2 regions of the Dictyobacter halimunensis genome follow, and region 2 is predicted to be linked to the other one. Evidence: a T-box and tRNA genes for the amino acid it is inferred to sense, from the RefSeq annotation. Region 2 holds a T-box; the other holds one or more tRNA genes.

Region 1 (6,401 bases), 380 kb from region 2:
ATGAGCAGGTTCCGCTTACGTCGCAGTTCAGCCTGCTTCTTTTGTGCCCGCTCGTCTTCCTGGCCACTAGGAGGATGTTTTATTTCCTGATGCGCAGGAGAAGAAGTAGGGACCCCTGGTTTATCAGGCGTCCGCTCTAGCGGCTCCGCTTTGTACCCAATGGCCTCCACCTTTTGCACCAGCGCATCCAGATTGGTCTGTGTCGGATCATAGGTCACCACGCCACGCTCGGTGGCAAGATTCACCTGCGCATCCATAACGCCTGAGGCCTTCTTGAGACCCTTTTCAATCCGCATGGCGCAGGAGGCACAGGTCATCCCTTCCAGGGCCAGCGTCGTTTGCATCTTATGCTCGGACGCTGAAGGTGATATGGCAGGAGCAGCCAGGGGAATGGCTTTGTAGCCCACAGCCTCCACCTTCTGTACCATCGGCTCGACGCCAGTTAGCTCAGGATCATACGTCACAGTGGCCTTTTCTGTCGCCAGGTTCACCTGCGCGTCGATCACCCCGGGAATTTTCTTCAGCCCCTTCTCCACACGCATGGAGCAAGAGGCGCAGGTCATGCCTTCAATCGCAAAGGCGGCCTGGCTCATAGTGCGCCCGGCTTCTTTTTCCTGATGCACATCTATCGTCATACTGCATTCTCACATGTTCTCTCGATTAACCCATACCCCCCGCATGGGGGTATGGGAAGAGTATAGCCAACAAAATTCCGACTGTCAATGGTCTGGTGTCACAATAACGAATCCTGCATACCCTCGTCGTTGGGCTGCCCTCTTCTTGCTCTGTGCAGCCCAATTTCTCGTCATTCTTGATACATCCATTATCGGGGTCGCGCTTCCAGCCATCCAACACGCCCTGCACTTCACACAAGAAGATTTGCAATGGGTCTTCAAAGCGTACGTCATCAGTTATGGGGGGCTCTTGCTGCTCGGTGGCCGTCTCTCCGATCTCTTTGGACAACGCCGTCTCTTTATGGGTGGTTTTCTGCTCCTCACTCTTGCTTCATTGCTGGCTGGACTCGCCTGGTCAGAGCCAGTGTTGATTATCGCTCGCGCTCTTCAAGGAGTCGGAGCGGCCCTGAGTTCTCCAGCCGCACTCTCGCTCGTGATGGGGCTATTCACAGATCCTCGTGAGCTCGGCAAGGCCATGGGTCTATGGGGCGCATCAGCAGCCGCAGGCGGTTCGGCCGGCGTTTTCTTTGGCGGGGTTATTACCCAATGGCTCAGCTGGCAGTGGATCTTTCTGATCTATGTCCCCTTCGGCCTCCTGGTGCTCCTCCTCTGTCCAGGCTTGCTCCCGGAGGGCAGTGTACGACGTGGGCGTGTTGAGTACGTGGGCGCGCTCCTGGTCACAGGAGCCCTCGTGCTGGCCGTCTATGCTATCGCGACGGCAGAATATGTCGGTTGGGGCTCGCTACAGACGATTGGCCTGCTGGTGCTCGCCGCTCTGCTCCTGGGAGCGTTTCTGCTCCTTCAACGCGTACAAGCACAACCGCTCATCCCTTTGCGCATCTTTACCGCACCCAACCTTTCGGCCGGAAATGTGATCACCGCGTTGTTGGCAGCCACCTGGATTCCCCTCTGGTACTTTCTCAATCTCTACCTGCAGCAGGTATTAGGGTACTCGGCGCTCACTGGCGGACTGGCGTTGCTTCCCATAACCGTCACCATCATGATCTTAATGGTCACACTCACCGCGCGATTGGTACATCGTTTTGGTTTCAAAACGAACCTGGTGATCGGACTGCTCTGTCTCGCGGCCTCGCTTGGCCTCTTTGCACTTGCTCCGACCCATGGCAATTACCTCCTTCACGTCTTGCCAGCGTCACTCCTCGCAGCGCTTGGTATGGTGCTTGCGTATGTGCCGGCTACTATCGCTGCGATGTCAGGCGCTCAGCCAGAAGACGCCGGTCTCGCTTCGGGCCTCGTCAACAGCAGTTATCAGATTGGTTCTGCGCTCGGCCTGGCTGCAATGGTTGCGCTTTCCACGGCGATCACGGCCAGTTCGTTCCAGGCAGAAACGAACCAGATCATCGCGATCAACGCCGGTTTCCATGCCGCATTTGCCGGTGCGGCAATAATCGGCCTGCTCGGGGCACTTCTGGCTCTGGTCTGGCTTCGTCAGCCGAAAGCCTTCCCAAAAGTTGAGCAGGTAGAAGACATCGCAGAGGTACGTAGATAACAAGGTAATTTTTTTGCTTCCTTTACACCCATACCCAGTGGGTATGGGTATAAAGGCTGAATACTTGACGCCAAAAACGGCATATTGAATCAGAAGTGCGCACCGGAAACCCGGGATGATGATGCTGGTCTCGCTGGCTATCTCCACGGTGTAATTCTATAGCCTGGCCGTGACTTTTCATCTTGTCCAGGGCATGGACTTTTACTGGGAGATGCAACACTGGTCACGATCATGCTGCGGGAACACTGGATGGAGATGCGTGCCATTGGCAGTGCCCAGAGCGCGTTGCGCAAACTGGCTAAACTGCTTCCGGATATGGCTGAGCGCATCGCCAATGGAGTAATATGCCTCAACTCTTTCCTCTCATTTCTATGCTTTATTTAGGGCTCCCGTATCCGAGACATCACGTAAGATACCTCACACATCCACCTCCATGCATTGACCTATCACAGAAAGGCGAAGAAAAAGAGCACACAGAAAGACACGTGGAGAACTTGCTCCACGTGTCAGTTTCTAGCTTGCTTGAGCACTCCTGGTTTGATCGAGAGCAGCCCGTAGCCCCTGCGCGAGCCTGGTCGCCGCATCGTTGGCCCAGAAATGCAGGTAGAACAGGCGTGGGTTTTCGGTGAGCATATGGCTATGGACGGCAGTGACCTCGATGCCATGTTCCCTTAGCGCCTTGATCACCGGGTTGACCTCCTGTGCCAGCAGGACAAAATCACCCGTAATGGCTGCATTTCCCGCTCCGGTCGGCTGGAAGTTGATCGCCGTCGCTGTGCCCATGGAGTTTTTCCCCGAGCAACCCAGCGAGTACGATTTCGCCTGCCAGATGGGCATGCTCCGCGGAAAAGTCATTGTGGAATAAAACGATGCGCCAGGCACATCGGAAGCGCTGTAGTGCGCGCCGCAGGGAGCACACGCCAATCACAACACGATCAATAGAAGAGGAAAAATACGATGAAGCATATGAACAATAGACAGAACGAGCACAATGATGCAAACCCCTGAGAAGGGGTTTCCAATCACGGGTAATCACCTGGGTCCTGCTCGATTTTCTCGCGGTGAGCGCCTTCTTCCTGATGACGGAGCATACCGCGCATCTGCTGGGCATTCTTCCGTTCGTGCTCCTCCTCCTGTGCCCCTTGATGATGCTCTTTATGCATGGGAAACACAGCAGCCAGGGTAGCAACGATCACAAGAGAAGACAGGACGAGCAACCACCAGGGGGAGCGATACAATAAATCCACATGCGACCCCTGCCTATGGGCTCTGGCTCAGGAGGCGCTTGGGCGCGTCCGTGAGCAGATTCACGAAGCACTGGCTCAGGAGGATCATGAACCCGCGATTGCGTTACTCATTCGCACGCTGTTGCGAGCGGCGTATGAGCAACGCAATCTGTTCTTACTCATTTGCGTAGGGGAGAGTCATTTGCTCACCCAGGCCAATACACATCGGGCCCAGCAGGGACTCCCCCTCGCTCTTGAGTAGAGAAAGATAACCCGGCAAAGACGAAATCAATGCAAAAGTATCATCATACCCAAGAAAGGAAATGAGCACATGACACATGAACAGAAGGATGGAACAGGACAAGTGCAGCATTGGCAGTCACCGGAGGTAATCGAGAGTTGGCAGCAGAAAACCCAGCAGCGTCAGTTACTCATAGAAGAGGCCACCCAACACATGCTCGAAGCAGCAGTTCTAAAGCCAGGTGATCGTGCGCTGGATATCGCAGCTGGAACAGGTACCCAGAGCCTCCTCGCTGCCCAAATAGTGGAACCACAGGGAACCGTTCTGGCCACTGACATTTCTGAGGCCATGCTCAAAGTAGCTAAGATGGCCGTGCAACAGGTAGGATTAACCAACATCACGACGCATGTCATGGATGCTGAACACCTCACGCTGCCAAATCAGTCTTTTGCAGATTTTCTCCAAAAACACCATCGTCCCCTTGCTGACCTGATTACCAGACGCTTCTTGTGAAGCGTCCTCTCATCGGCCTGCAAGGGGACGACAGACATGAAAAGAGCGGGAGACGAGACTCGAACTCGCGACAACCTGCTTGGAAGGCAGGGACTCTACCAACTGAGTTACTCCCGCGAAGTCGGGGTGCGCAGACTCGAACTGCGGACCTCCTGGTCCCAAACCAGGCGCGCTACCAACTGCGCCACACCCCGTCAACACTGTGTACTATAACACCCCTCTAGAGCTTTGTCAAGCACTTTTTTTGCGATTCCGAAATAGTAGGAAAATTGTTTTTCCTGTTCTGATTACTGCTCATCCTTACGCCGATAACGCAATTTCAGCAACAAGAGATTTAATTGCGTCTTGATGGTGTACCAGGGCCCCCGTCGCAATGGAGTGATGGTAACGTTGCCGTAACGCATCGATTGGGGACGTCGCCGCGGTTGTATAAAGTTTGAGACCGCCACCAGCACTATGCCGATAAACCCGGCTACGGCTAAAATGAGGGTGATGATGTTTGATCCGGCCACATATGCATATGCTCCAGCAAGCAGTGCACAAATAATCGTTCCTACCAGGAAACGTTCTGTGGACGAAAGATTCCAGGAAATAGACCTTGGCTGCTGTGGCCGCAGGTTCGGACCCGGTCGACGCCGAAACCTTTCTCCAAATTTCTGGTTTTTGCCAGGTTTAGGGTTGGTCTGTTCCAGGTTACGTAGGATTTCTTCGATCTCACGTTCATATCTATTTGGCATAGCCACTCTGCTTCCTTGAACTTGTCAGGACGCTCTTGCTTGTAATGATACCAACTTTTCGGCGTAGAGACAAGTATTTATGCTATCATTTTTGAGTGAGAGGATGAACTTAATGGCTATATGATTTTAGCCCTAGAATACTCTGCACCTTCTCCGCTAACTCAAGTGGATGAAATGGCTTGGTCATGTGTTGGACCGCCCCCAGATCAATGCTGATGCGCTGGTAAATATCTTCATCGTGCGCGGTAATCATCATCACCGGTATATCACGTGTCATGGGTTCAGCCCGTAAACTCTTACAAATGCGATAGCCATCCTCTCCTGGCATCATGACATCTAAAATGATTAAATCAGGTAGCTGAGAGAGCAGCAAGCGCTGCAGTTGCTGCCCGCTGGCCAAAGCCTCTACTTGACATCCATGACGGCCCAGTACAAATGTGATAATCTCCCGGATCTCCCTATCATCGTCTACCACCACTATGCGCTTCGACATATGCTCCACCTGACTCCCTCACCTTTCTACCATCACTCTTATTATTATGATACAGATTTCCCGTGAGAAGTACAACTCGTACGCACAAATACGTTACTGAAGTACATTTTTTTCATGCATGAAAAGATGCAATGTTGACGGACGACACTTCCTCTGTTATCATATGCACCAGTATCAGATATCGATCTATTTAAGTATCAGTAGCAAAAGAGGTGGAAAGACATGGTCACCCCTCCTCCTTCCTGGTCAAGTGTCTTACAGGGGATTATCAAATCCGCTGGCGAACGTCAGCGTTTATCATCTGCGCTGGGTGTGACGAGCATGACATTGTCACGCTGGGCCAGTGGCGAATCCAAACCCCAAAAGCAGCATTTAATCCATTTACTTCAAGTTGTAAATGCGAATCAAAGGCCTGAGCTATTGGAGGCGCTTGAACACCAGTATCCCGACATTCAGTCGTGGTTAACGGAAGATAGCTCTGAACATATTCCCTCAGAATTTTTTGCGCAAGTATTAAATATACGTACTACGACGACGGAAAGTTTGCGCTTCTGGCGTATCAGCGAGCTGATTCTGAAGCAGGCGCTGGCCCAGCTGGACCCCAATAAACTGGGGATGGCCATCAAACTGGTACAGTGTATGCCACCAAGCCCGGGCGATAAGATTCGCAGCCTGCGTGAGCGCGCAGGCAAGGGTACACTACCATGGATGGCCGACCTGGAACATGACGTACTCTTCCTGGGCCTGGAATCGCTTTCAGGCTATGCGGTTGAGGTACGCCATATCGTTAGCGATGATGACTTGCGCCAGAGCAAAACCTTTCCCGCCATCCAGGATTCATTTGAGGTCAGCGCGGCCGCCCACCCTATCCGCTTTGAGGGTCGCATCGCGGGTTGTTTGCTGGCATCCAGTACCCAGCCTGGCTATTTTTCACAGCAGCGCCTCAATCTCCTCTCGACCTTTAGCGATCTCATTTCGCTGGCGTTTGAAAAAGAGGATTTTTATCC
Region 2 (6,401 bases):
ACGACGAGATCCCCGAAGGCGATTCTGACCTTTTCGGGCTGGATGTCGGGGTATTCGTAGCATTTGCCGATCGCCATGGCGACGCGGCCCCAGTTGGGATCGTTGCCGAAGATAGCCGCTTTGAGCAGGGGGGAGTTGACGATCGCTTTGGCGACGCGCTTGGCTTGCGCGAAGGAGGCGGCGTCCTCGACGGTGACTTCGATCAGCTTGGTGGCGCCTTCACCGTCGCGGGCAATATCCTGAGCCAGTTCGATGGCCATCTCCTGCAGGGCACGCTGGAAATCGGCGAGGGAGACTTCGCCAGCCATGCCGTTGGCCATGATGGCGACGGTATCGCTGGTGCTGGTATCGGTATCCACACTAACCATATTAAAAGAGTGGTTGACGGCCTGGTGCAGACATTGCTTGAGCTGATCGGCGGGGATGGCCGCGTCGGTCACAAAGTAGGCCAGCATGGTAGCCATGTCTGGCTCGATCATCCCGACCCCTTTGCACATGCCGACCAGGACAGCATCGCCGATCTTGCTGGCCCGCATCTTGGGACGAGTATCTGTGGTCATGATAGCGTGGGCCGAGACATGCAGCTGTCCCTCACTCAGTTCAGAGCGGACACCACGGATACCGTTGCGCAGCTTATCCATCGGCAACTGCCAGCCGATGACACCGGTGGAGGAAGGGAGAACATCTCCCGGCTGGATCTCCAACTCCTCGGCCACCAGGCGCGCTACTTCGCGGATATTGGCCAGACCCTCCTCACCGGTCGCGACATTGGCGTTCTTGCTGTTAATGACAAACGCCTGTAGCTGTCCGTTGGCAACGTTTTCGCGGCCAACGGTGATGGCGGCTCCGCAGAAACGGCTCTGTGTAAACATAGCCGCCGCAGCCGCCGGCACATCAGAGGTGATAACCGTAAAATCGAGCGTGTTATCTCGAATACCGATATTTTTCGCACAAGAGCGGAAGCCCTGTGGATAGAAAGGGAGTGATTGCATGGGCACCTTTCCTCTCGTTTCGGATGCTTCTCACTGCTATCTGGAGGTAGCAGGTAGGGTGAGGGAGAAGAAAGCAGCGTCGCCTAGTTCTTCCCAGCCGTGCTTGATGTAAAATTGGCGCGCATATGATTCGCGAATGCGGCGATTCATCAATATAAGACGTGTGCAGCCACGTCGGCGCGCCTCCTCTTCTATGGTGGCGAGGAGCTGGCTTCCTACCCCGTGTCCCGTCTGATCGGGATGGATGAACAGTTCTGAGACGTAGCCGTCGCTGCCACGCATCAGGTGGAAGTACCAGTGGACCGCGATATAGCCCACAACCTGGCCCTGCTGTTCCGCCACTAAAATGGTGTGTGTCTGTTCGTTTTCTAAGCGGGCAAACCACTCTTCGATCTGCGCCTGCGTTTCCGCGAATGTCTGTTGCTGGATATGTTCTGACCAACCTAAGGCTCGCAGGATAGTGGTGATGGAGCCGCTATCCTCCAGGCGTGCTTCACGAATGGTTACCGCCATCTGTGATCGTTCCTTGATAATGTCAATGCTCCCACGAATATACTGGACAATCTACGAATGATTGAGACCGGTCGCGATCTCCTGCTGAATCACCTGGACGGCTTGCGCCAGGGGCACGATGCGGCTCTCCTTCTGGCCACGCAGCTTGAGCTCGATGCCACCATTTTTCAATGAGCGCTTGCTGACCACGGCGCGCAGCGGCAGACCGATCAGGTCGGCATCGTTGAACTTGACACCAGCGCTCTCAAGGCGATCGTCGAAGAGCACCTCGACGCCGGCGGCCTGCAGGTCCCGGTAGAGTTGTTCCGCGATCTCCCTGTTCTCACCCTTGTCGAGGTCGAGCCCGAGCAGCGCGAGATGATAGGGTGCCATGCCAAAGGGCCAGATGATGCCTTTCTCGTCGTGGCTCTGCTCGACAGCGATAGCCATCACACGTCCCAGGCCGATGCCGTAGCAACCCATCAACAGGGGCTGCTCGCTGCCCTGAGCATCCAGGAAGGTAGCTCCAAAGGGCACGCTGTAGCGGGTACCGAGCTTGAAGATATGACCCAACTCACTACCATGAATCACGTGCAGACTGCCGCCGCAGTGGACACATTGCGCGCCTTCGTAGGCCGAGGCGATATCTTCCCAGGCATCCACACGAAAGTCGCGCGGATAATTGACGTTCTTTATATGATAGTCGACGCGGTTGGCCCCTCCGACAAAGTTGCTGCCGGCCTTGAGCGAGATATCGGCTAGAATAAAGATGTCTGGACTCTTCCCGATTGGGGAGGTGAAACCGGCGACGATACCCGCCAGTTGCAGCTCCTCGGGCGTGGCCATGTGCAGATCGGTGGTGTTGATGCCGGCCCGGCGCAGGGCGTTGACAAGCTTAACCTCGTTGATCTCAAGATCGCCCCGGACCGATCCCAGGATCAAGCGGCCACTCGAGCTGTAGAGCACCGCCTTCATGGTCTGCGCGGTCGGGATGTGCAGGAACTCGGCCAGGTCGGCGATGGTGGTGCAGCCCGGCGTGTAGACCTCCTCAAGAGGGGCCTCGGGCTGGCGTTCCAGTTCGCTGCGCACAAACTCGGCCTTCTCGGTGTTGGCGGCGTAGCCGCAGCGATCACACTGGACCGCGTCGTCCTCGCCGGCATCGGTCAGGGCGATGAACTCCTGCGAGTCTTTGCCACCAATGGCGCCGCTATCGGCATCGATGACGATGAAGCGCAGACCGCAACGGGCGAAGATAGCCTGGTAGGCTTCGCGAACGGCGCGATAGCTCTTATCCATCGACGCTTCATCGGCATCAAAGCTGTAGAGATCCTTCATCAGGAACTCGCGGGTACGCAGCAGACCACCACGGGGACGTGGCTCGTCGCGCAACTTGACCTGGATCTGATAGATCAACTGTGGCAGATCCCGGTAGCTACGCACGAACTCTCTGGCCAGCAGAGTGACAATCTCCTCATGGGTTGGACCCAGCACCATATCGCGTCCCCGGCGATCCTTGAGTTGAAAGAGGATATCGACGGCCTCGGCACGCGAGGGACCGCCGTCGGCCGGCTTGACCTCCCAGAGATCTCTGGGCTGAATGACGGGCATCGTCACCTCCTGCCCGCCGATGCGATTCATCTCTTCCCGGATAATGGTCGCGATCTTTTGCAAGACCCGATTGCCCAGGGGCAGGAAGCTATAGACGCCAGAGGTTAGCTGGCGTACGAAGCCGGCCCGCACCAATAGTTCCTGATTGACCCCTTCGGCCTCGCGTGGGGCTTCACGCAAGGTGGTGGTTAAAAGCTGCGAACTGCGCATAATTACTCCTGCTTGAGACTAATAGGCACGCGCGAAGATGGCTTCGCAGGTGGCCGGCTTGCCGGTGTAGATACACTTGCCCTGCACGCCGCCCTCTGGCTGATTGAATGGGATCACGCGCAGCGTCGCCTTGGTCTCTTCCTTGATCGCCAGTTCGGCCGCGCTATCCTCGGCCCACTTCACTCGCACAAAGCCACGCTTCTCGGCGATGATCTGCTTGAACTCGTCATAGCTGTCGGTGGTGTAGGTGTTCTGCTCGCGGAACTCCAGCGCGCGCTGGTAGAGGGCCTTCTGGATCTCTTCCAGCAACTCCGGCAGGCGCTGCTCCAGGGCATCGACCGAGACCGGCTCTTTGACGCGGTTATCGCGCCGCACCAGCATGACGTTGTTGTTCTGCACGTCACGAGGACCGATCTCCATACGCAACGGCACACCGCGCATCTCCCATTCATTGTACTTCCAGCCCGGCGTGTTCTCGCTGCGATCAACTTTGACGCGCACCTTGCCTTTGAACATCTTCTCGACCCGATTGACCAGCTCGTTGACGGCTTCCTTCTCTTTCTCTTTGCGCCAGATCGGCACGATCACGACCTGGTAGGGAGCCAGGCGCGGTGGTAGGATCAGGCCCGACTTGTCGCCGTGGACCATGATCAGGGCACCGATCATGCGCGTGCTCATGCCCCAGCTGGTGGTGTGGCAGTATTTGCGCTGGCTATCGGCATCCAAAAATTGGATATCGAAGCCACGGGCGAAGTTGTCGCCCAGATTATGGCTGGTGGCGGACTGAAGGGCCTTGCCGTCACCCATCATGGCCTCGATCGAATAGGTGCGCAGGGCTCCGGCGAACTTCTCGTTCTCGCTCTTGCGGCCTGGGATGACCGGGATGGCGGCATCCTCTTCGGCGAAGGAGCGATAGACCTCAAGCATCAAACGGGTACGCTCTTCTGCCTCCTCCGGCGTACGGTGGGCGGTATGGCCCTCCTGCCACAGGAACTCCGATGTACGCAGGAAGAGCGCGGTACGCTTCTCCCAGCGCATCACGTTGGCCCACTGATTGATCAGCAGTGGCAGATCGCGGTAGCTCTGAATCCATTTGGAGAAGCTATTGCCGATAATCGTCTCGCTGGTCGGGCGGATGGCCAGTGGCTCCTCCAGCTCCTCGCCGCCGCCGCGCGTCACCCAGGCCACCTCGGGCGCGAAGCCCTCGACGTGCTCGGCCTCTTTCTGCAAAAAGCTCTGCGGGATCAGCAGTGGGAAGTAGGCGTTCTGCACGTCGGTCTCTTTGAAGCGTGCGTCCACCTTCTGCTGCAGATTCTCCCACAGCGCGTAGCCATATGGGCGAATAATCATGCAACCACGTACCGGCGCGTAATCGGCCAGCTCGGCCTTACGCACCACCTGGTTGTACCACTGCGAAAAATTATCGTCCTGATCGACGATATCTTCCACAAATTTTTCATCGTTGACCATATAAGTCCTTTCTCTCTATAAACGAGCATAAAAAAAACCCGTCCTTCTCACAAGGACGAGCATATAACCCGTGGTACCACCTCAATTGAGCCGTTGGCGCGAACGCACACAACAGCTCCACTCATGCGGTCAACTATGAACCGCGCCTTCTGATAACGGCGAAGGGGGCCCGGTCAGGCTTTTTATACCGACGCTCTCAGGTGGGTTCAATGCAGGTTCATCGACCGACTTGCACTATCTCGGCTCGCTGTGCGATCCCCAGAGCATTTACTGGTCCTGATCAGCGCGTTAAGGTTGTTCTTTTTAATTAAGCAAAGCATACACCATCCCCCCCCGGTGTGTCAAGCAATTATTTTCCCTTGACGCTCGATCATCCCGGTGCTATAATCCTGCGTCCGTCTCATTCAGGAAAGGAGCATTATTCATGAGTTCTGACAATCTGGAGCAGATGCAGCCAGCCGGAGGTGTACGCGTAATCAAGCCTTCCCAGTTTGATAGCAATACGCCCCAGACGCCGGGGATGCAGCGCATGGCGGCCGTCTCAAGGGAACTGGCTGGCTCACAGGGGATCTGGGCCGGCGTCACCAACGTGGGACCACACGTAGCCAGCGGCAAGCACCACCACGGCGAGCTGGAGACCGTCATCTATGTCGTCTCGGGCCGCGCGCAGATCCGCTGGGGAGAGCAACTGGAGTTCACCGCCGATGTCGAGCCGGGCGATTTTATCTATGTGCCACCCTTTGTGCCCCATCAAGAGCTCAATCCCGGCAGCGAACCATCCCAGTGGGTCATCGTGCGCAACTCGCAAGACCCGATCGTAGTCAACCTGGAGCCGACCTCAACAGAGCAGCAACAGGCCAACGATACCACCCACGGCTCATAAGCGGGCACAGTCTCCTGCCTTAGATCTAAGCTAAAAGCCAAGGTTTATACTTTCACCAAGGGCATTGAACTGACGAAGAGGGGACTCTAAACTGCGTCCCAACTCGGTCAACGAATATTCAACCTTTGGGGGCACCTGCTCATATACCTGGCGGTGAATCCAGCCCATTTGCTCTAAATCTCGCAATTGCAAGGTCAGCATCTGCCGACTGGCTTCTGGTATCAGGCGCTGTAGCTCGCCGAAGCGCCTGGTCCCACCGAGCAAATGATAGCAGATCCGCAGCTTTAGCCTTCCACCGACACTAACGATGCCTGCCGGACACCTGGTAGCTTTCTTTGGCTGGATCATCTGATTTCCTCCTTGTGGAGAACGCCACGCTCTCCTGGTCAAATTATTTTGCGTACTTGTTTGCCTTTCAGCGTTCAGCTACATTGGTTGTATCTAATGATATACGAGAGTGAATGAGAAATGTTCTGTTTTTCGTTTGCTTTTCCAGTTCGATCAGGAGCAATACAATGCATAGCCATGAGATCGGAAACCACACACAGTCGCGTCACTTAAGCCACCTGAACTTTCTGTTTACCGGCCGGGGCAGTCGCGTCTATGAGCACACGATGGTCCATCTGACCAGGCCCCTGTACCAACGGGTCATTGAAGATCTGGCCTCGCTTCAGCTCGCTGGGGAAAAGGTACTGGACGTAGGAACCGGACCAGGCGTGTTAGCCAGGGACATCGCTCGCGCTTTT

The links. The T-box of region 2 lies ahead of proS (proline--tRNA ligase). A T-box ahead of a tRNA ligase gene usually reads a tRNA of that ligase, here a tRNA-Pro.
Region 1: it has a tRNA-Pro gene. The T-box ahead of proS (proline--tRNA ligase) is inferred to sense a tRNA for this amino acid. The anticodon was not compared.

What each region holds. Positions count from the first base shown of each region.
Region 1 covers NZ_BSRI01000002.1:908,447-914,847, forward strand. Annotated here, with positions in the region: gene AABA21_RS17830 (heavy metal translocating P-type ATPase) at 1-635, opposite strand, end outside; gene AABA21_RS17835 (MFS transporter) at 781-2,184, shown strand; partial or broken gene AABA21_RS17840 (DUF1259 domain-containing protein) at 2,698-2,970, opposite strand; gene AABA21_RS39440 (DUF2933 domain-containing protein) at 3,264-3,425, shown strand; gene AABA21_RS17850 (class I SAM-dependent methyltransferase) at 3,742-4,164, shown strand; tRNA gene AABA21_RS17855 (tRNA-Gly) at 4,209-4,281, opposite strand; tRNA gene AABA21_RS17860 (tRNA-Pro) at 4,286-4,358, opposite strand; gene AABA21_RS17865 (hypothetical protein) at 4,452-4,901, opposite strand; gene AABA21_RS17870 (response regulator transcription factor) at 5,011-5,394, opposite strand; gene AABA21_RS17875 (GAF domain-containing protein) at 5,617-6,401, shown strand, end outside.
Region 2 covers NZ_BSRI01000002.1:1,292,386-1,298,786, forward strand. Annotated here, with positions in the region: gene argJ (bifunctional glutamate N-acetyltransferase/amino-acid acetyltransferase ArgJ) at 1-992, opposite strand, end outside; gene AABA21_RS19410 (GNAT family N-acetyltransferase) at 1,029-1,505, opposite strand; gene AABA21_RS19415 (proline--tRNA ligase) at 1,557-3,302, opposite strand; gene proS (proline--tRNA ligase) at 3,321-4,772, opposite strand; T-box leader at 4,821-5,065, opposite strand; gene AABA21_RS19425 (cupin domain-containing protein) at 5,197-5,655, shown strand; gene AABA21_RS19430 (winged helix-turn-helix transcriptional regulator) at 5,686-6,003, opposite strand; gene AABA21_RS19435 (class I SAM-dependent methyltransferase) at 6,171-6,401, shown strand, end outside.